3 regions of the Comamonas sp. 17RB genome follow, and region 3 is predicted to be linked to each of the others. Evidence: predicted binding sites of a transcription regulator. Region 3 holds the regulator's gene; each other region holds the start of a gene.
What was found. The regulator FNR, encoded in region 3, switches genes on or off when oxygen is low (the NO sensors DNR and NnrR bind a similar motif). The targets are predictions, from matches to a motif close to TTGATNNNNATCAA.
Positions count from the first base shown of each region.

Region 1: nirK (copper-containing nitrite reductase) is a predicted target of FNR. The motif match lies at 3,827-3,840, and genes of this name have one in related genera.
Region 2: QM470_RS05785 (oxygen-binding di-iron domain-containing protein) is a predicted target of FNR. The motif match lies at 3,675-3,688, and genes of this name have one in related genera.

Region 1 covers NZ_JASHHY010000002.1:351,025-356,385, reverse strand. Annotated here, with positions in the region: gene QM470_RS04830 (DMT family transporter) at 1-361, shown strand, start outside; gene QM470_RS04825 (MFS transporter) at 552-1,892, shown strand; tRNA gene QM470_RS04820 (tRNA-Gln) at 1,989-2,065, shown strand; gene nirK (copper-containing nitrite reductase) at 2,254-3,720, opposite strand; gene norR (nitric oxide reductase transcriptional regulator NorR) at 3,904-5,361, opposite strand, start outside.
Region 2 covers NZ_JASHHY010000002.1:571,438-576,798, reverse strand. Annotated here, with positions in the region: gene ccsB (c-type cytochrome biogenesis protein CcsB) at 1-852, shown strand, start outside; gene msrP (protein-methionine-sulfoxide reductase catalytic subunit MsrP) at 1,080-2,096, shown strand; gene msrQ (protein-methionine-sulfoxide reductase heme-binding subunit MsrQ) at 2,096-2,749, shown strand; gene QM470_RS05785 (oxygen-binding di-iron domain-containing protein) at 2,758-3,615, opposite strand; gene lptM (LPS translocon maturation chaperone LptM) at 3,818-4,003, opposite strand; gene cyaY (iron donor protein CyaY) at 4,016-4,351, shown strand; gene QM470_RS05770 (penicillin-binding protein 1A) at 4,470-5,361, opposite strand, start outside.
Region 3 covers NZ_JASHHY010000005.1:60,120-65,480, reverse strand. Annotated here, with positions in the region: gene QM470_RS10425 (sulfite exporter TauE/SafE family protein) at 1-350, opposite strand, end outside; gene hemN (oxygen-independent coproporphyrinogen III oxidase) at 354-1,736, opposite strand; gene fnr (fumarate/nitrate reduction transcriptional regulator Fnr) at 1,944-2,666, shown strand; gene QM470_RS10410 (hypothetical protein) at 2,835-3,095, opposite strand; gene QM470_RS10405 (DUF349 domain-containing protein) at 3,268-5,361, opposite strand, start outside.

The DNA.
Region 1 (5,361 bases), on a different contig from region 3:
CCGCCTGGCGCGGCTGGATGCCCCGCACACCACGCAGCTGTATTCCACCTGGCTGCCCATGCTGCTGACCACGCCGTTTCTGCCATGGTTCTGGCAGGCGGTGGAAGGCTGGCAGCTGTGGCTGGCGGTGGCGGCCATGGGGTTGTGCAGCGGCGTGGGGCATTTGATGCTGCTGCAGGCCTATACGCACGCCACGCCGTCGGTGATCTCGCCCTTTCTGTACAGCCAGATCGGTTTTGCCATGGGCGTGGGCTGGCTGCTGTTTGGCCAGGTGCCTGATGCGCAGTCGCTGCTGGGTATGGCCGGCGTGGTGCTGTGCGGCATCTGCAGCATGTGGTTGAGTGTGCGCGGGCGGGCGTGAGTCGCCCGTCTGCGCATGTGGCTGTCCTGCGGGCAGCTGCACAGGAACAGCGGGCGCAGTAAGGTGCGCCCTGTATGGAATGAGAGAGCAGCGAGTGCGTCAAGACGATTTTTCCCCTTCCCATCCTCCCCGCAGTGCGACAGCCCCCGTGGTGGCCGATGGCCTGCCATTGCCGCAGCGGCACATCGCCATGGCCGTGATCCTGCTGGGCCTGGTGCTGTGCGTGATGGACAGCACCATGATGAACATGGCCTTGCCCCAGGTGGCGCGCCAGTGGCAGGTGGACCCGGCGCAAACGCTGTGGGTGGTGAATGCCAACCAGATCGCTTCCCTGGTGCTGCTGCTGCCGCTGGCCGCACTGGGCGACCGCATGGGCTATCGCCGTGTCTATCTGGGGGGCATGGTGATCTTTGGCCTGGCCAGCGTGGGCGCGCTGCTGGCGCCTTCGCTGCCCTGGCTGATCGTGGCGCGTGCGCTGCAGGGCCTGGGCGCGGCCGGGGTGTTGAGCGTCAACGCCTCGCTGGTGCGGCTGATCTACCCGCGTGCCCAGCTGGGCAAGGGCATGGCGCTCAATTCCCTGACGGTGGCCCTGTCGTTTGTGGCCGGCCCGGCCGTGGCGGCGGCGGTGATTTCGCTGGGCGACTGGCGCTGGCTGTTTGCCCTGCACCTGCCGCTGGCACTGGCCATCAGCTGGCTGGGCACACGTTCGCTGCCACAACCGGTGCCGCAGGCCGCCGCCGCACAGCAGCCGCTGTCCTGGCTGGACGGCGTGCTGAACATCGTGATGTTTGCCAGCCTGTTCCTGGGCGTGGACCGGCTCAGCCACCTGCAACCCGGCGGCAGCCTGTGGCCGGCCGCGCTGTGGCTGGGTCTGGGGGTGGGCGTGGGTGCCTGGTATCTGCGGCGCCAGCGCCGTCTGAGTGCGCCGATGTTTCCGCTGGATCTGCTGCGCATCCCGGTGTTTGCGCTGTCCATGTGTGCTTCCATCACGGCGTTCTGTGCCCAGACCATGGCATTTCTGGCCCTGCCATTCCTGTTGATCGAGGCGCGCGGTCTGCCCACGGGGCAGGCCGGGCTGCTGATCAGCGCCTGGCCGCTGGCCCTGGCCATCTCTGCGCCCTGGGTGGGGCGGATGATCGGCCGCTGGCCGGCGGGCCGCCTGGGCGCCGTGGGCATGGCGCTGTTTGCCCTGGGGCTGTGGGCGCTGGCACTGCTGCCGCAGGATGCGTCGAACTGGAACGTGGTGTGGCGCATGGCGCTGTGCGGTATGGGCTTTGCCTTCTTCCAGTCGCCGAACAATTTCACCATCGTCACGTCGGCGCCCCTGCACCGCAGCGGCGCCGCCAGCGGCATGCTGGGCGCCGCCCGCCATGTGGGCCAGGGCCTGGGCGCGGTGCTGCTGGCAGCGGCCTTCCTGGTGTGGAACCGTGAACCCGGCCAGGCCGAGCAGTACGCACTGCTGCTGTCCGGGTGCTGCGCGGTGCTGGCCGGCTGCTTCAGCGTGCTGCGCAAGGCACCGGCCAAGGCGTGAGCGCAGGGAGTGGCAGCTACCGGACCGCACATTGCAAAGAATTTGTCGCGAATTTTCTGGAGCGCCAAAAAATGCTGCTAGAATTGCAGCTTCTCTAGGGGAGTCGCCAAGCTGGTTAAGGCACCGGATTTTGATTCCGGCATGCGAAGGTTCGAATCCTTCTTCCCCTGCCAAGATCTGCAAACCCCGACTGCGCAAGCAGTCGGGGTTTTGCTTTTTCTGCCGGCCAATCGATCACCGTCTTTACGCGCCGTCCTGTGTGCGTTCCGTCTGGCAGTGCCGAAGGCCCCCAACAGCAACGCCCTTGCAGGGCAAGGGCGTCATTCGCAGATTCGCCGGTGCGGACACCGGCGTGGCGCGGTCAGTGGCCGTGCGCGGCGTTCGGGTCCGAGACGCCGGAGTACACCCCGGGCTCTGCCTGGCCGCTGACCTCCAGAATGCCGACCAGGCCCTTGCCGGTGCGTGACAGCGCATGGTCCACCAGCAGGTAGTTGCCGGGCACCTGCGGTGTCAGCTCGACGATGGCGGCACCTCCCGGGGGCACCACCGTGGTCTGCACGTTGTGCTTGATGGCGGTGAGCGAGGCTTCGTCATACACCTTGTCGAACACTTCGCCGATCACGTGGAAAGACGAGATCTTGTTGGGCCCGCCCACGCCGAAGTAGATGCGCACCTTCTCACCCACCTTGGCCTTGAGCTTGTGCTCCTTGGTCAGCGCCCCCACGGCGCCGTTGAACACGTAGTACTGCGGCAGTTCCGCGGCCATCTTGTCGAAGTCCACTTCCTGGTGGGTCTTGGCCCCGATGGGACGGGTGGTGTACATCTCGCCCTGCATCACATAGAACTCCTTGTCCACCTGGGGCAGGCCGCCTTCGGGCTCCACCAGGATCATGCCGTACATGCCTGCCATGATGTGGTGGGGCACGAGCGGCGTGGCGCAGTGGTACACGTACAGGCCGGGGTTCAGTGCCTTGAAGGTGATGGTCTTTTCCTGGCCGGGCGGCACCTGGGTGTGCTCGCCGCCGCCCAGGCCGCCGTTGACGGCATGCAGGTCGATGGAGTGGATCATCTTGCTGCTCTTGGCATTGGCCAGCGTCAGCTCCATGGTGTCGCCTTGCTTCATGCGCAGCATGGGGCCGGGCACCTGCTTGTCGAACGTCCAGTAGGTGAAGGTGGTGCCATCATCCAGCTGGCCCACCAGTTCCACGGTCTCGATGCGTTTGTGGTGCTTTTGCGGGCCCGTGGCCTTCACGGCAGGCGGCACGGCACTGGGGTCGGCGGCAATGCTCACGGCACCGGCCAGGGCCGGGGCCATCGCGGCGGCTGGCGTGTACAGGGCTTCGGGACCGGGGGCGTTCTTTTGCACGGCCTTTTCGGCTTCGACCGTGCTGCCCTTGACCTCCAGCTTGCCTTCCATGCCGATCTGGCGGTGGCCGGGGATGGTGCAGTAGTAGCTGAAGGTGCCTGCCTTGGTCACCTGGAAGCGCAGCGTGGCCGGGCCCGTGTCGGCATTCACCTTCTTGGAAACCACATTCAGGCCTTCGACGGCCAGATCGTGCTCGGCACCTTCGCCGCTCTGGAGCACGATCTCCACTGTGTCGCCCACTTCGGCCACGATGGTGGGGTTCACCTGGCCTTTGGCGTTCACATAGACCATCTTGCCGTCGACGATGTTGGTCGTCAGTGCCACTTTGCGCACCTGGGCGGTGGCGGCTTTCTTGGCGGCAGTGGCGGTGGGTGCCGCCTGTGCACTGCCGAGGCTGGGCGCCAGATTCAGTGCCAGGGCGATGGCGAAGGCAACGGGGGTCAGGCAACGTGTCGAGGTCATACGCTTCTCCTTGTAATCCCGGCAATCGGACTGCGGTGGCCAGGAATTTGGGCACCCCATCTGCTGCCGTTGAAGGGAATTCTTCGGAGATTCGGAGGACGTCGATTTGCGTTGGATCAAGCGCGAAATGGCGTGGCGCAGGCCAACCACACAAACCGCGTAGGGCCAATAAAAGGAGTGCAATCAGCCCTTTATGCCCAGACGACGCGCCAGTTTGTGCAGATTGCTGCTATCGATCTGCAAGCTCTTGGCGGCGGCGCTCCACACGCCCTGGTGCTGGCCCAGCGCCTGTTCGATCGCGCTGCGCTGCACATGGTCCACCTGCTCGCGCAGGGAACTGAAGGTGCTGCTCACCTGGCCTGCCATCGCGCCGGGCAGGGCGGCTCCGGGGGCGAGTGCCGGTGCCGACAGCGGCGCGGCCTCCAGGTCCAGCGAGGCCGCATCCAGGCTGACGATGTCGGTGCGGCGTGCCCCGTAGCTGACGGCCTTGAGCGCGGCGCGGCTGATGACATGCTCCAGCTCGCGCACATTCCCGGGCCAGGCATAGCGGCGCATGGCAAGCTGGGCATCGCTGGTCAGGCGCAGGCTGCGCAGGCCCAGGCGGCTGCGGTTGAGCTCCAGAAAACGTCCGGCCAGCAGCAGCACATCGTCGCCGCGTTCGCGCAGCGGCGGCACATGCAGGGGGTAGACCGACAGTCGGTGGAACAGATCGGCGCGGAAGCCGCCGTCGCGCACCTGTTCGTTCAGGGCGCGGTTGGTGGCGGCAATGATGCGCACATCCACCTTGCGCGGCTGGTCGGCGCCCAGGCGCTGGATCTCTCCGTTCTGCAAGGCGCGCAGCAGCTTGGCCTGCACGGGCAGCGTGAGCTCGCCCACCTCGTCCAGAAACAGGGTGCCCTGGTCCGCACTTTCAAACCGCCCGGCGCGGGCGGCCACCGCACCGGAGAACGCGCCCCGGGCATGGCCGAACAGCTCGCTCTCGGCCAGGGTGTCGGGCAAGGCGGCGCAGTTCACATGCACCATGGGCTGCTGGCGACGGCGTGACAGCTGGTGCAGCCGGCGCGCAAACAGCTCCTTGCCCACGCCGGTTTCGCCCAGCAGCAGCACCGGCATATCGGTTTCGGCCACCACGGCCAGTTCTTGCTGCAACCGCAGGAGGGCAGGGCTTTGGCCCACGATGTCCTGCAGTGCGGCGGGCGTGGCATCGGAAGGCTGGGCGCTGCGCGACAGGCGCAGCGCCCGCACCTCGGATTCGAGGTGCGCCATGCGCACCGTGGCCTCGATCAGCGGCACCCGCGCCTGCAGGCGCTCCTGGGCCTGGTCGTCGAACGTGCCGATGTCCAGGGCGTCCAGCGTGATCACCCCCCAGTGCCAGCCTTCGATGGAAATGCCCAGTCCCATGCAGTCGTGCACGGGCAGCGCCTGGCCTGCACGTTCGGTGAGCAGGCCGTCATAGGGGTCGGGCAGGCTGCTGTCGTGGTGAAAGCGTGTGAGCTCGCCGCTGCGGGACAGGATGGTGGCCAGGCGCGGGTGCTGGCTGACGGTGAAGCGCCGGCCCAGGGCTTCCTGCACCAGGCCTGCCGCGGCCACCGGGCGCAGGCATTCGCCTTCCAGCCGCAGCAAGGCCACTGCGCCGCAGTG
Region 2 (5,361 bases), on a different contig from region 3:
ATGGTGCGCTGGTACGAAAGCTATCTGCTGGGTCCGGACATCGGCCACATCCCGGTGAGCAATCTGTACGAAGTGTTCGTGATGTTCATCTGGATGACCACGGTGTTCTATCTGTACTACGAGCAGCAGTACAACACCCGCGCCCTGGGCGGCTTTGTGATGCTGGTGGTCAGTGCGGCCGTGGGCTTTCTGCTCTGGTACACCGTGGTGCGCGAGGCGCATGAAATCCAGCCGCTGGTGCCGGCCCTCAAGAGCTGGTGGATGAAGCTGCACGTGCCGGCCAACTTCATCGGCTACGGCACGTTCGCGCTGGCCGCCATGGTCTCGTTCGCCTACCTGATCAAGCAGCAGGCCGAGGAAACCAAGTGGTACAAGCTGGCACCGCTGTGGCTGCTGGGTGTGGCCCTGTGCTTCGAGCCGCTGGCCTTCCGCCAGAGCCAGGCCACGGGCAGCAGCTACTGGCTGGTCTATTTCGGCATCTCGGCACTGATCGTGGGCGCCATCCTGGCGGCCCGCAAGCCCATTGCCGCACGCCTGCCGGCCTTCGAGATCCTGGACGATGTGATGTACAAGTCCATTGCCGTGGGCTTTGCCTTCTTCACCATTGCCACGGTGCTGGGCGCGCTGTGGGCGGCCGAGGCCTGGGGCGGCTACTGGAGTTGGGACCCCAAGGAGACCTGGGCGCTGATCGTGTGGCTGAACTACGCGGCCTGGCTGCACATGCGCCTGATGAAGGGCCTGCGCGGCACGGTGTCGGCCTGGTGGGCCCTGGTGGGCCTGGCCGTCACCACCTTTGCCTTCCTGGGGGTGAACATGTTCCTGAGCGGCTTGCACAGCTACGGCGAACTGTAAGTCGTGGGCCGTGGAGGCCCCGCTGCAAAAAAATGCGGAGTGCCTGGTGCGCGGACGCGGCGGATTTCAGACTAGAGACAGTCTGGAAAACCCACGGTCAGCGAACCTGGCACTCCGCTTTGCATGGGGCGCGCGGCAGCGCGCTGCACGGGGCTTCAGGGAACTGGCATGCGGGTGCATGATCTCACCCTGACGCTGCACCTCTGCGCAGTTTCCGGAGCGCGACCATGAATACCTCCCGCACACGCACGGCTTTCCCTGTTTCTTCCGCTTTCCCTGCGCCTGCGGCCAGCGAGATCACGGCGCCGGCCGTCTATGCCCAGCGCCGTGCCTGGCTGCAGTGGGCCGCCAGCGGTGCGGCCGGCGCTGCCCTGGCCGGCTGGGCCGGGCGCGATGCCCTGGCGGCGGCCAGCCCGGGCGGAGGCAAGCTGGCGGCCTTGCCGGGCGCCACATCGTCGGTGGCAGGCGCGGCGACCATGGAGAAGATCACGTCCTACCGGGACGCCAGCAGCTACAACAACTTCTATGAATTCGGGACCGGCAAGGACGACCCGGCCCGCTATGCCGATGCGCTGCCCATCCGTCCGTGGAGCGTGCAGGTGGAAGGGCTGGTGCACAAGCCGGGCACCTGGGCGCTGGAGGACCTGCTCAAGCTCAGCCCCATGGAGGAGCGCATCTACCGCCTGCGCTGCGTGGAAGGCTGGAGCATGGTCATCCCCTGGGTGGGCTACTCGCTGGCGGCGCTGATCCGCAAGGTGGAGCCGCTGGGCAGTGCCCGGTATGTGCAGTTCGTCACGCTGGCCGATGCCGAGCACATGCGCGGCCTGCGTTCGCGCGTGCTGGATTGGCCCTATACCGAAGGCCTGCGTCTGGACGAGGCACTGCACCCGCTGACGCTGCTGGCCTTTGGCATGTACGGTGAAGTGCTGCCCAAGCAGAACGGCGCGCCGGTGCGGTTGGTGGTGCCGTGGAAATACGGTTTCAAAAGCGCCAAGAGCATTGTCAAGATCCGCTTTGTGGAGGCCATGCCTGCCACGGCCTGGAACAAGGCTGCGCGCAACGAATACGGCTTCTATTCCAATGTGAACCCCGAGGTGCCGCATCCGCGCTGGAGCCAGGCCACCGAACGGCGCATCGGGGACGGCGGCTTGCTGGCGCCCAAGCGCAAGACCCTGCTGTTCAACGGCTATGGCGACCAGGTGGCTGGCCTGTACGCCGGCATGGACCTGAAAAGCAATTTCTGATGGCACGCACCGCAGTGTCCGGGGGCGAGGCGGGCTGGCACGTTGCGCTGCAGCGGGCGCTGCTGTCGCGCGCGGCCAAGCCGGTGGTGTGGGTGCTGTGGCTGCTGCCGCTGGCCTGGCTGGTGTGGGGCGTGCTGGCCGACAGTCTGGGCGCCAACCCGGCGGAGGCGCTGATCCGCGGCACCGGCGACTGGGCCTTGCGCGCGCTGTGGCTGGCCCTGGCGGTCACGCCGCTGCGGCAGTGGCTGCGTCTGAATGCCCTGGCGCGCCTGCGCCGCCTCCTGGGGCTGTTCGCCTTTTTCTACGCAGTGTTGCACCTGGCGTGCTACGCCTGGCTGGACCAGGGCTGGGTGTGGGGTGACATCGTGGCGGATGTGCTGGAGCGACCTTTCATTCTGGTGGGCATGCTCACCTTCGTGCTGTTGCTGGTGCTGGCGCTGACATCGCCGCGTGCGGTGCTGCGCTGGCTGGGGGGCGTGCGCTGGCAGCGTGTGCACCGCATCGTGTATGGCGCGGGGCTGCTGGCCTTGCTGCATTTTTACTGGATGCGGACCGGCAAGAACGACACGGCGGAAGTGGCGGTGTATGGCGGTTTGCTGGCGGTGCTGCTGGGCTGGCGGGTGTGGGCACGGCGCAAGCCGGCAGCCCGATAGCCGGGCGCTCAGGGCGTGGTCTGGTCGCCGCGGACCAGCGAAGGCGCTGGCGCAGGGGTTGGGGGCATGGTGCGGCGGGTCGTCAGATCGATGCGGTCGCGCGGCAGCTGGTAGGCGCTGGCATCCATCAGGTCAATGCCGCAGGCCAGGCCGTCCAGCCACGCATAGAAGTCCGCAATCGCCTGGGCGCCCTGGATGGGGGCACCGTGCTGCGGCACCAGCATGTCCACGTCCAGCTGGCGGGCCATGGCGGTCCACAGGCGCAGAATCTTGTTGGACACCATGTAGCGGCGGTGAAAGGCTTCCATGTGGGGCAGATGCGGGGCCAGTTCGCGCACCGGCTGGCTGGCCTGTGTGCCCGAGACCATGGAGGCGCCCAGATCCCCGGTGAACAGGATGCGGCTGACCGGGTCGTAGAAGTGGAAATTGCCCTCTGCATGCAGAAAATGCGCAGGCACCAGCCACAGCGTGCTGCGGCCCAGCGGCAGACGGGCGCCTTCGTCCGGCACGGCAATGATGCGGTCCTGGGTCTGTCCCACCTTGGTGAAATGCGGGGCAAAGCGCTCCCAGATGCGCGAGATGACCAGCATGGCACGGGTGCTGGTCAGCCACTGGTCCAGCGAGGCGATGATGTCCGGGTCGGCATGCGAGGCCAGCAGGTACGACAGCCGCGGCGGCGGGAAGTGGGGCGCCATGCTGGCAAACAGCCCGTGAAACGCCAGATTGCCACCCGGGTCGATGAGCGCGCCCACACCATGGTCGATCACCAGGAACTGGTTGGACTGCACGGCCTGGCCGTCTTCTTCCACCAGGTCGGTGAACATCAGGCAGACATGCTGGGGATCGCGGTAGAGCTCGACAGCCATGGGGAAACTCCGGTCAGGAACAGGGGAGGGCAATGTATGCCGCGCCCCTGGCGTGCCGGTTGATGTGCCTCAACAGCGAACCCGTACCACCAATTCTGGGGATGCCAGGGGGACTGGCATCGCCATCAGCGCCCAGATGTCGTTCGGAATGACTTCTGGCGATATTGCCGGGAGGCGTTGGCGCTCTCCCCGCCGCCAGGCATCATTGGCCGGCAGGCTTGGCTGGGGTGTCTGCCATCGGATTCAGGGTTTCGGGCAGGGTGGCACGCTGTGCGGCGGCCGGATCGGTCGGCAGATACAGCGGGCCACGCTGGCCGCAGCCCCACAGGGCTGCCGTACTGGCGGCAAGGACAAAAGTCCTGATTAGAATTTGGGAAGCTCTCAACATGTGCGAATTGTAATGACCGACCTTGAATTCTTGGACCGTGCGGAACAGCTGTTGCTGGCGGTCGAGCAGTCTGCCGACCGCATCAACGACACCTCCGATGCCGATGTCGACGCCCAGCGCGTGGGCGGCATGGTGACATTGGTGTTCCCCAACCGCAGCCAGATCATCATCAATCTGCAAAAGCCACTGCACGAAGTGTGGTTGGCGGCCAAGGCCGGCGGCTTCCATTTTCGCCTGGATGGTGGGCAGTGGCAGGACACCAAGGGGGCGGGTGAGTTCTTTGAACGTCTGAGCACCTACGCCTCCGAGCAGTCGGGGCTGGCGCTGTCATTCACCGCCCAGGGCTGACCGCGGCACCGGGACCTCGGTGCAGTGCCCGGGCCTGGTGCCCAGGGTACGTGGGACATAAAAAAACCGCATGCGTGGTGCATGCGGTTTTTTTGTGCCTGGGGTCCGATCGGCCCGATCAGTTGCGGAACAGATCCAGGATGCGGCTGCGTTCCTCGGGAGGCGGCGCGGCGGTGGCGCCTTCCGCGGCAGCATCGTCCATGCCCAGGCTGCTGACGCCGGCGTTGCGCGCGTATTCCTCGTAGAACCATTCACCGCCGACATTGACCACGCCAGGCGGCACGGGCATTTCGGCCACGGGAACGCCCTTGAGCGCGTGCTGCATGAAGTTGATCCACACCGGCAGGCTCAGGCCGCCGCCGGTTTCGCGGGAACCCAGGTTGCGCGGGGTGTCGTAGCCGATCCAGGTGGCGGCTGCCAGCGTGGGCTGGTAGCCGGCGAACCAGGCATCCATGGCATCGTTGGTGGTGCCGGTCTTGCCATACAGGTCCGGGCGCTTGAGCGTGGCCTGGGCCTTGGCTGCCGTGCCCACGCGGGCCACATCCTGCAGCAGGCTGCTCATGATGAAGGCGTTGCGCGGCTCGATGGCCTGGGGCAGTTGTTCCAGCGGAGGCGGGGTGTATTCCGACAGCACGCGGCCCTTGTAATCCGTGATCTTGGCGATCAGCCAGGGATTGACGCGGTGTCCGCCATTGGCAAACACGGCGTAGGCGGCGGCGACCTGCATCGGCGTCACCGAGCCGGCGCCCAGGGCCATGGTCAGGTAGGCCGGGTGCTTGGCGGCATCAAACCCGAAGCGGGTGATCCACTCCTGGCCCTGCTTGGGACCGACGGCCTGCAGCAGACGGATGGAGATCATGTTCTTGGACTTGTTCAAGCCCGTGCGCATGGTCATGGGGCCGTCGTAGCGGCCGTCGTAGTTCTTGGGCTCCCAGGGCTGGCCACCGGTGACACCGGCGCTGAAGAACAGCGGGGCATCGTTGATCATGGTGGCGGGCGTGAAGCCCTTT
Region 3 (5,361 bases):
AGCAGCAGCATCAGGCCCCACGCCAATGCCGCCAGGTGCAGCAGCACCCACAGCGGATGCAGGGCGGAGGTGCGGTCGGAGAACCAGGCCACCGTCTCCATGGCATAGGCCGCCACGCCGCCCAGCGCGGCATAGCCCATCAGGCGACCAGCGTGAAAGCCCAGCCAGCGCCCAGCATTGGCCGCCTCTGGCGGCTGCGCCGAAGCCCCTTCAGGCTGGATGGACACCACCCGCCCCCCGCTGCGCAGCGGCGAGACGATGGCCGCACAGGGTGCGGCGCACATCGCAAGACAATGGGGCCCACCCACGAGCCCCATGAAGAAAGCGGTTCCAAGCAACGACAGCCACATGGGCTAGATGATCCTGGAAAAGCGCGCCCGGTTCTTGCCGGCCTGCAAATGCCGGTCAAACGTCATGGCCACGCCGCGCACAAAGAACCAGCCCATGGGCGTGACCTTGATGCCGTCGTCGTCGATCACCACCAGGCCCTGCTCCTGCTGCTGGGCCAGCATCTCCAGCTCGGCCGCGAAGTAGCGCTGGAAGTCCAGCAGCCAGGACTGGCTCATGGGCTCGAACAGCACTTCGCCCTGGCACATCAGCGACATGATGACGGCGCGCCGCACCAGGTCGTCGCGCCCCAGCGCCAGGCCCCGCACCACGGGCAGCCGACCCTGGTCGAGGAAGTCGTAATACTCTTCCAGGGTCTTGGCGTTCTGGCTGTAGGTGGCACCCACGCGGCCGATGGCGGACACCCCCAGGGCAATCAGGTCGCAGTCCGGCTGCGTGCTGTAGCCCTGGAAGTTGCGGTGCAGCCGTCCTTGCCGCTTGGCAATGGCCAGCGCATCTTCCGGCAGTGCGAAGTGGTCCATGCCCACATAGACATAGCCAGCCTGCATGAAGGCATCGATGGAGCCCGAGAGCATGGACAGCTTGTCCGAAGCCTCCGGCAGGTCTTCCTGCGCAATGCGGCGCTGGGGCTTGAAGCGTTCCGGCAGATGCGCATAGGCATACAGCGCGATCCGGTCCGGCCGCAGCTGGCACACCTGCTCCAGGGTACGCTGGAACGATGCAGCGGTCTGCTTGGGCAGGCCATAGATCAGGTCCACATTGACCGAGTGAAAGCCCAGCTCGCGCGCCGCCTGCACCAGATCGAAGACCTGCTCGGCCGGCTGCTCGCGGTGCACCGCCTTTTGCACATCGGGGTCGAAATCCTGCACCCCGAAGCTCAGGCGGTTGAAGCCCAGCTGCGCCAGATGGGCCAGGCGTTCGCGGGTGACGGTGCGGGGATCGACCTCGATGGAATATTCGCCCACCGCTTCAAAACTGAAGTTGGCGCGCAGCATATCCATCAGCTGGGTCAGCTCGGCATCGGACAGGAAGGTGGGAGAGCCGCCGCCCAGGTGCAGCTGGCTGACCGCCTGTCCCTTGCCACAATGCGCCACCTGCAGAGCCACCTCTTTTTCCAGGTACTGCAGATAGGTCTGCGCGCGTTCATGGTGCTTGGTGATGATCTTGTTGCACGCGCAGTAGTAGCACAGGGCCTCACAGAAAGGCACATGCACATACAGTGACATGGGAAGCGCCTTGGCCGCAGAATGGTGCTTGCGCTGTTCCAGCGCCAACACATAATCATCCTGACCAAATGCTTCAATAAAGCGATCAGCGGTGGGATAAGAGGTATAACGGGGCCCAGGCACGTCGTACCGACGCAAAAGCTCCGGCGTTACTGCTGTCATTGAATATTCCTTAGGTGCTGTACGGCACTGTGCCGCAGCCCGGGGAAATTAGCCTTGATGCATATCAAGACATTCAAATACCATACCTGAGACAATTGACTCACATCATTCGCACAACTGAGCACCCCCTCTCTCGCCTCCCAGCCCGATAACCTTTCAGCGTTACGTCCAATGGCCCGTTCAGCGGGAGCCCAAGGCGTCAGTGCCATGACACCACCCCCTATCAAAGTCACCTGCTCCAACTGCAATCTGCGTGAACTGTGCATGCCCACAGGCTTGAATGAGCAGCAGTTGCACCGTATTGACGATATTGTGGCCACACGCCGCAAAATCAAACGGGGCAGCACCTTGTTCCGCAATGGCGAGGCATTTACTGCGCTCTATGCCATCCGCACCGGTTTCTTCAAAACCTGCGTGGCCACGGAAGACGGCCGTGACCAGGTGACGGGCTTCCAGATGGCGGGCGAGATCATCGGCTTGGACGGCATCGTGCACGACCACCACACCTGTGATGCCGTAGCCCTGGAAGACGCCGAAGTCTGCGTCATGCCGTTCGACCGCCTGGAAGAGCTGTCGCGCGAAGTGACGGCCCTGCAGTCGCATGTGCACAAGGTGATGAGCCGCGAGATCGTGCGCGAACACGGCGTGATGCTGCTGCTGGGCAGCATGCGTGCCGAAGAGCGCCTGGCCGCCTTTGTGCTGAACCTGGTGCAGCGCCTGCACACCCGGGGCTTCTCGTCTTCCGAGCTGGTGCTGCGCATGACGCGTGAAGAGATCGGCAGCTACCTGGGCCTGAAGCTGGAAACGGTCAGCCGCACCTTCTCGAAGTTTGTCGAGGAAGGCCTGGTCGAAGTGAAGCAGCGCCATGTGCGCATCCTGGACACCGAAGGCCTCAAGCGCATCGTCAACAGCCAGCACGCCTGCGAGTGAGAGCAGCCGCCACCGCGGCGCGGCTCCAGCACCCCCGCCTCCTTCCGGAGGCTTTTTTCATGGTGCCCGGCCTTGCCGCACCACGGCATTCCTGCACGTCGGCAGTGCGCGGGCCTGCCCGCACAGCCCTGCGGGGGGCCGCTCCCTCCCCCACTTCACAGAGGCCGCTCACAGCGACGGAACGCGGCGCTCCTGGGCATTGAGCTCCTGCGGGGACAGGGCCAGCAGGCTGGTCATGGCCGATGCCATCATGATGATGGCCCAGAACAGGAAGAAGGCCACCGTGCACACGCCCAGGCGCGACACCTCGCCGTAGGCCGACAGCCACTGCATTTCCAGCGGGTCGACCACGGCAAACACCAGCATCTCCATCACCCCGGCGGCCAGAAAGGCAGGCCAGGCAATCCACATCCAGCGACGCAACAGCATGGGTCTCTCCTTGTTGTGGCAGGCAGATGCCCCATTGTGCGAGCCTCTGCCTGCCGCGTCACCGCCTGCAGCGTCCCCACAAACCCTGAAAAAGGCATAAAAAAAGCCAGCCGGTAGGCTGGCTTGCTGTGGCTGCAGCGCAGGTACCGCAGGCCCTGCGCTGGCGCCCGGCTTACTTGCTGCCGCGCAGCAAGGCCTTGAGTGCGCTTTGCAGGCGCTGGGCCGCGCTGTCGCTGCGCTCCGCAGCCAGCACCGCCGCCACATCCTGCTCCCAGGTGGTGCGGGGATCGGTGGCCTTGCGGTTGGTCAGCAGCTGCAGCTGCAGTGCACGGCGTGCGGACAGCTGGTCGGCCGGGGTGGGCACGTCGGCAGCCATTTCCAGGCGCAGCAGCGACTCGGCGGCTTCGCCCTTGGCGGCTGCGCCCACGGCGGCATGCCAGCTGTTGCGGGAAGCATTGCTCAGCTTGCCCAGTTCCTGCGCGGGCGGCACCAGGGCCGCATCGCGCTTGGACCAGGCGTCCATCAGCTGGGTCAGGGCTTCGCCATGGGCCTGGGCCGTCAGCTTGCGCAGCGCAGACTGGGCGTGTTCCTGGGCTTCACGCTGGGCGCGGAAAGCCGCATCGCCCAGGCGCGGGCCACGGGCCGGGCGCTCGAAACGGTCACCGCGGTCACCGCGATCCTGGCGGGGGCCGGGCTTGCGGCCACCAGCCGCCGCAGCCGGGGCTTCCTTGCGCATGCCGGGGCGGTCGTCGCCACGCACGGCCTTCACCGGGCGGTCGGTCGCCACGGGCGCAGCCGGTGCCGCCGCGGCAGCTGGCTGGGCGGCTTCGGCCGCAGGGGCGGCACGCAGGGCTTCTTCCAGCGCGGTCAGCGCGGCGCGGATCTTCTGCGCATCGCCTTCGGCGTTGGCGGCTTCCAGCTGCTGCGAGGCTTCCAGCACCGCACGGTCATGGGCGCTGAGCGATTCCAGATTGACGGCACGGCTGCCGCGCTCACCACGCTCGGCCGGCTTGCGGCTGAAGGCCTCGTCCAGCGGCTTGCGGAACGCATCCCACAGCTTCTGTTCCTGGCGGCGGTCCACCGGCACTTCCTGGGCTTCGGCCTGCCAGCGTTGCTGCAGCGCCTTGATGGCGGCGATCTGCAGCGCCGGGGCTGCGCCCAGTGCCTGGGCTTCCTCGATCATGGCCTGGCGGCGCTGCAGGCTGTCCTTCTGGGCCTGCTGCAGCGGAGCTTCGGCTTCGTTGATGGCCTGGCGCCATTGCTGTTGCAGCTCGGCATACAGCTTCTCGCCCACATGGCCGCCTTCGCGCCAGCGTTCGGAAAACTGGCGCAGGCTGCGGGCCATGCCCTTCCAGTCCTTGGAGTCCTTGACGGACTGTCCCCAGGCACGGAGTTCCTCGATCAGCGTGGTGCGCGACGCCTTGTGCTGGGCCGATTCGGTGCGCAGCTTGTCCAGCCAGCCTTCGACCAGCTTGTAGGCGGTGTTGCAGGCCTCATCGAACTGCTTCCACAGACCGTGGTTGGGCACCGCGCCCTGGTCCAGCAGCTTCCATTGTTCGCGCAGCTGGCGCAGCGTTTCCTGGACCTTGCGGCCACCCAGGGTCTGGCCTTCGGGGCGATCCACCAGGCCCTTGGCCTTGGCGATCAGGGCTTCCCGTTCGGCATCCACGGCCTGGGGCTTCCAGCCACGGGCGTCGCCGGCCTGCACCAGCAGCGCATCCATCTGCTGGATCACTTCGGCATCCAGTGCGCGGCCATGCTGGCGCAGTGCAGCGCGCAGACCGGCGATGGCGGCGGTCTTGTCTTCTTCGGTGCCCACCAGGTGCTGCAGCACCTGGGCAGCCTGCAGCACGACGGCAGCAGCCTTGACCGGGGCATCGCCCTTGGCCGGCTTGGCGGCCGGTGCATCGGCGGCCAGCTCGGCCGGCAGACCACGGCCCACGCGGATTTCATCGGCCCACACGGGCACGGGAGGCAGCGCGGCTTCGGCGTTGTCGGCAGCCGCCTGGGTCACGGCCAGGGCCGAGACAAAGGCATCCCACACCACACGCAGCTGGTCGCGCGAGCTGGTAAGCTGCTGGGCCAGGCGGGCGTCCAGGCTGGGCCAGGCAGCGTCTTCGGTCAGCGCCTGGGCCTGTTCCTGCCAGCGGGCCACGTCGGCGCTCAGCGCTTCCTGCACGGCAGCGGCGTCTTTCCAGGACTTGGTGGACAGCACTTCGATGCGCTGGGACAGCAGCACGGCCGCTTCCTTTTGCACCTGCACACG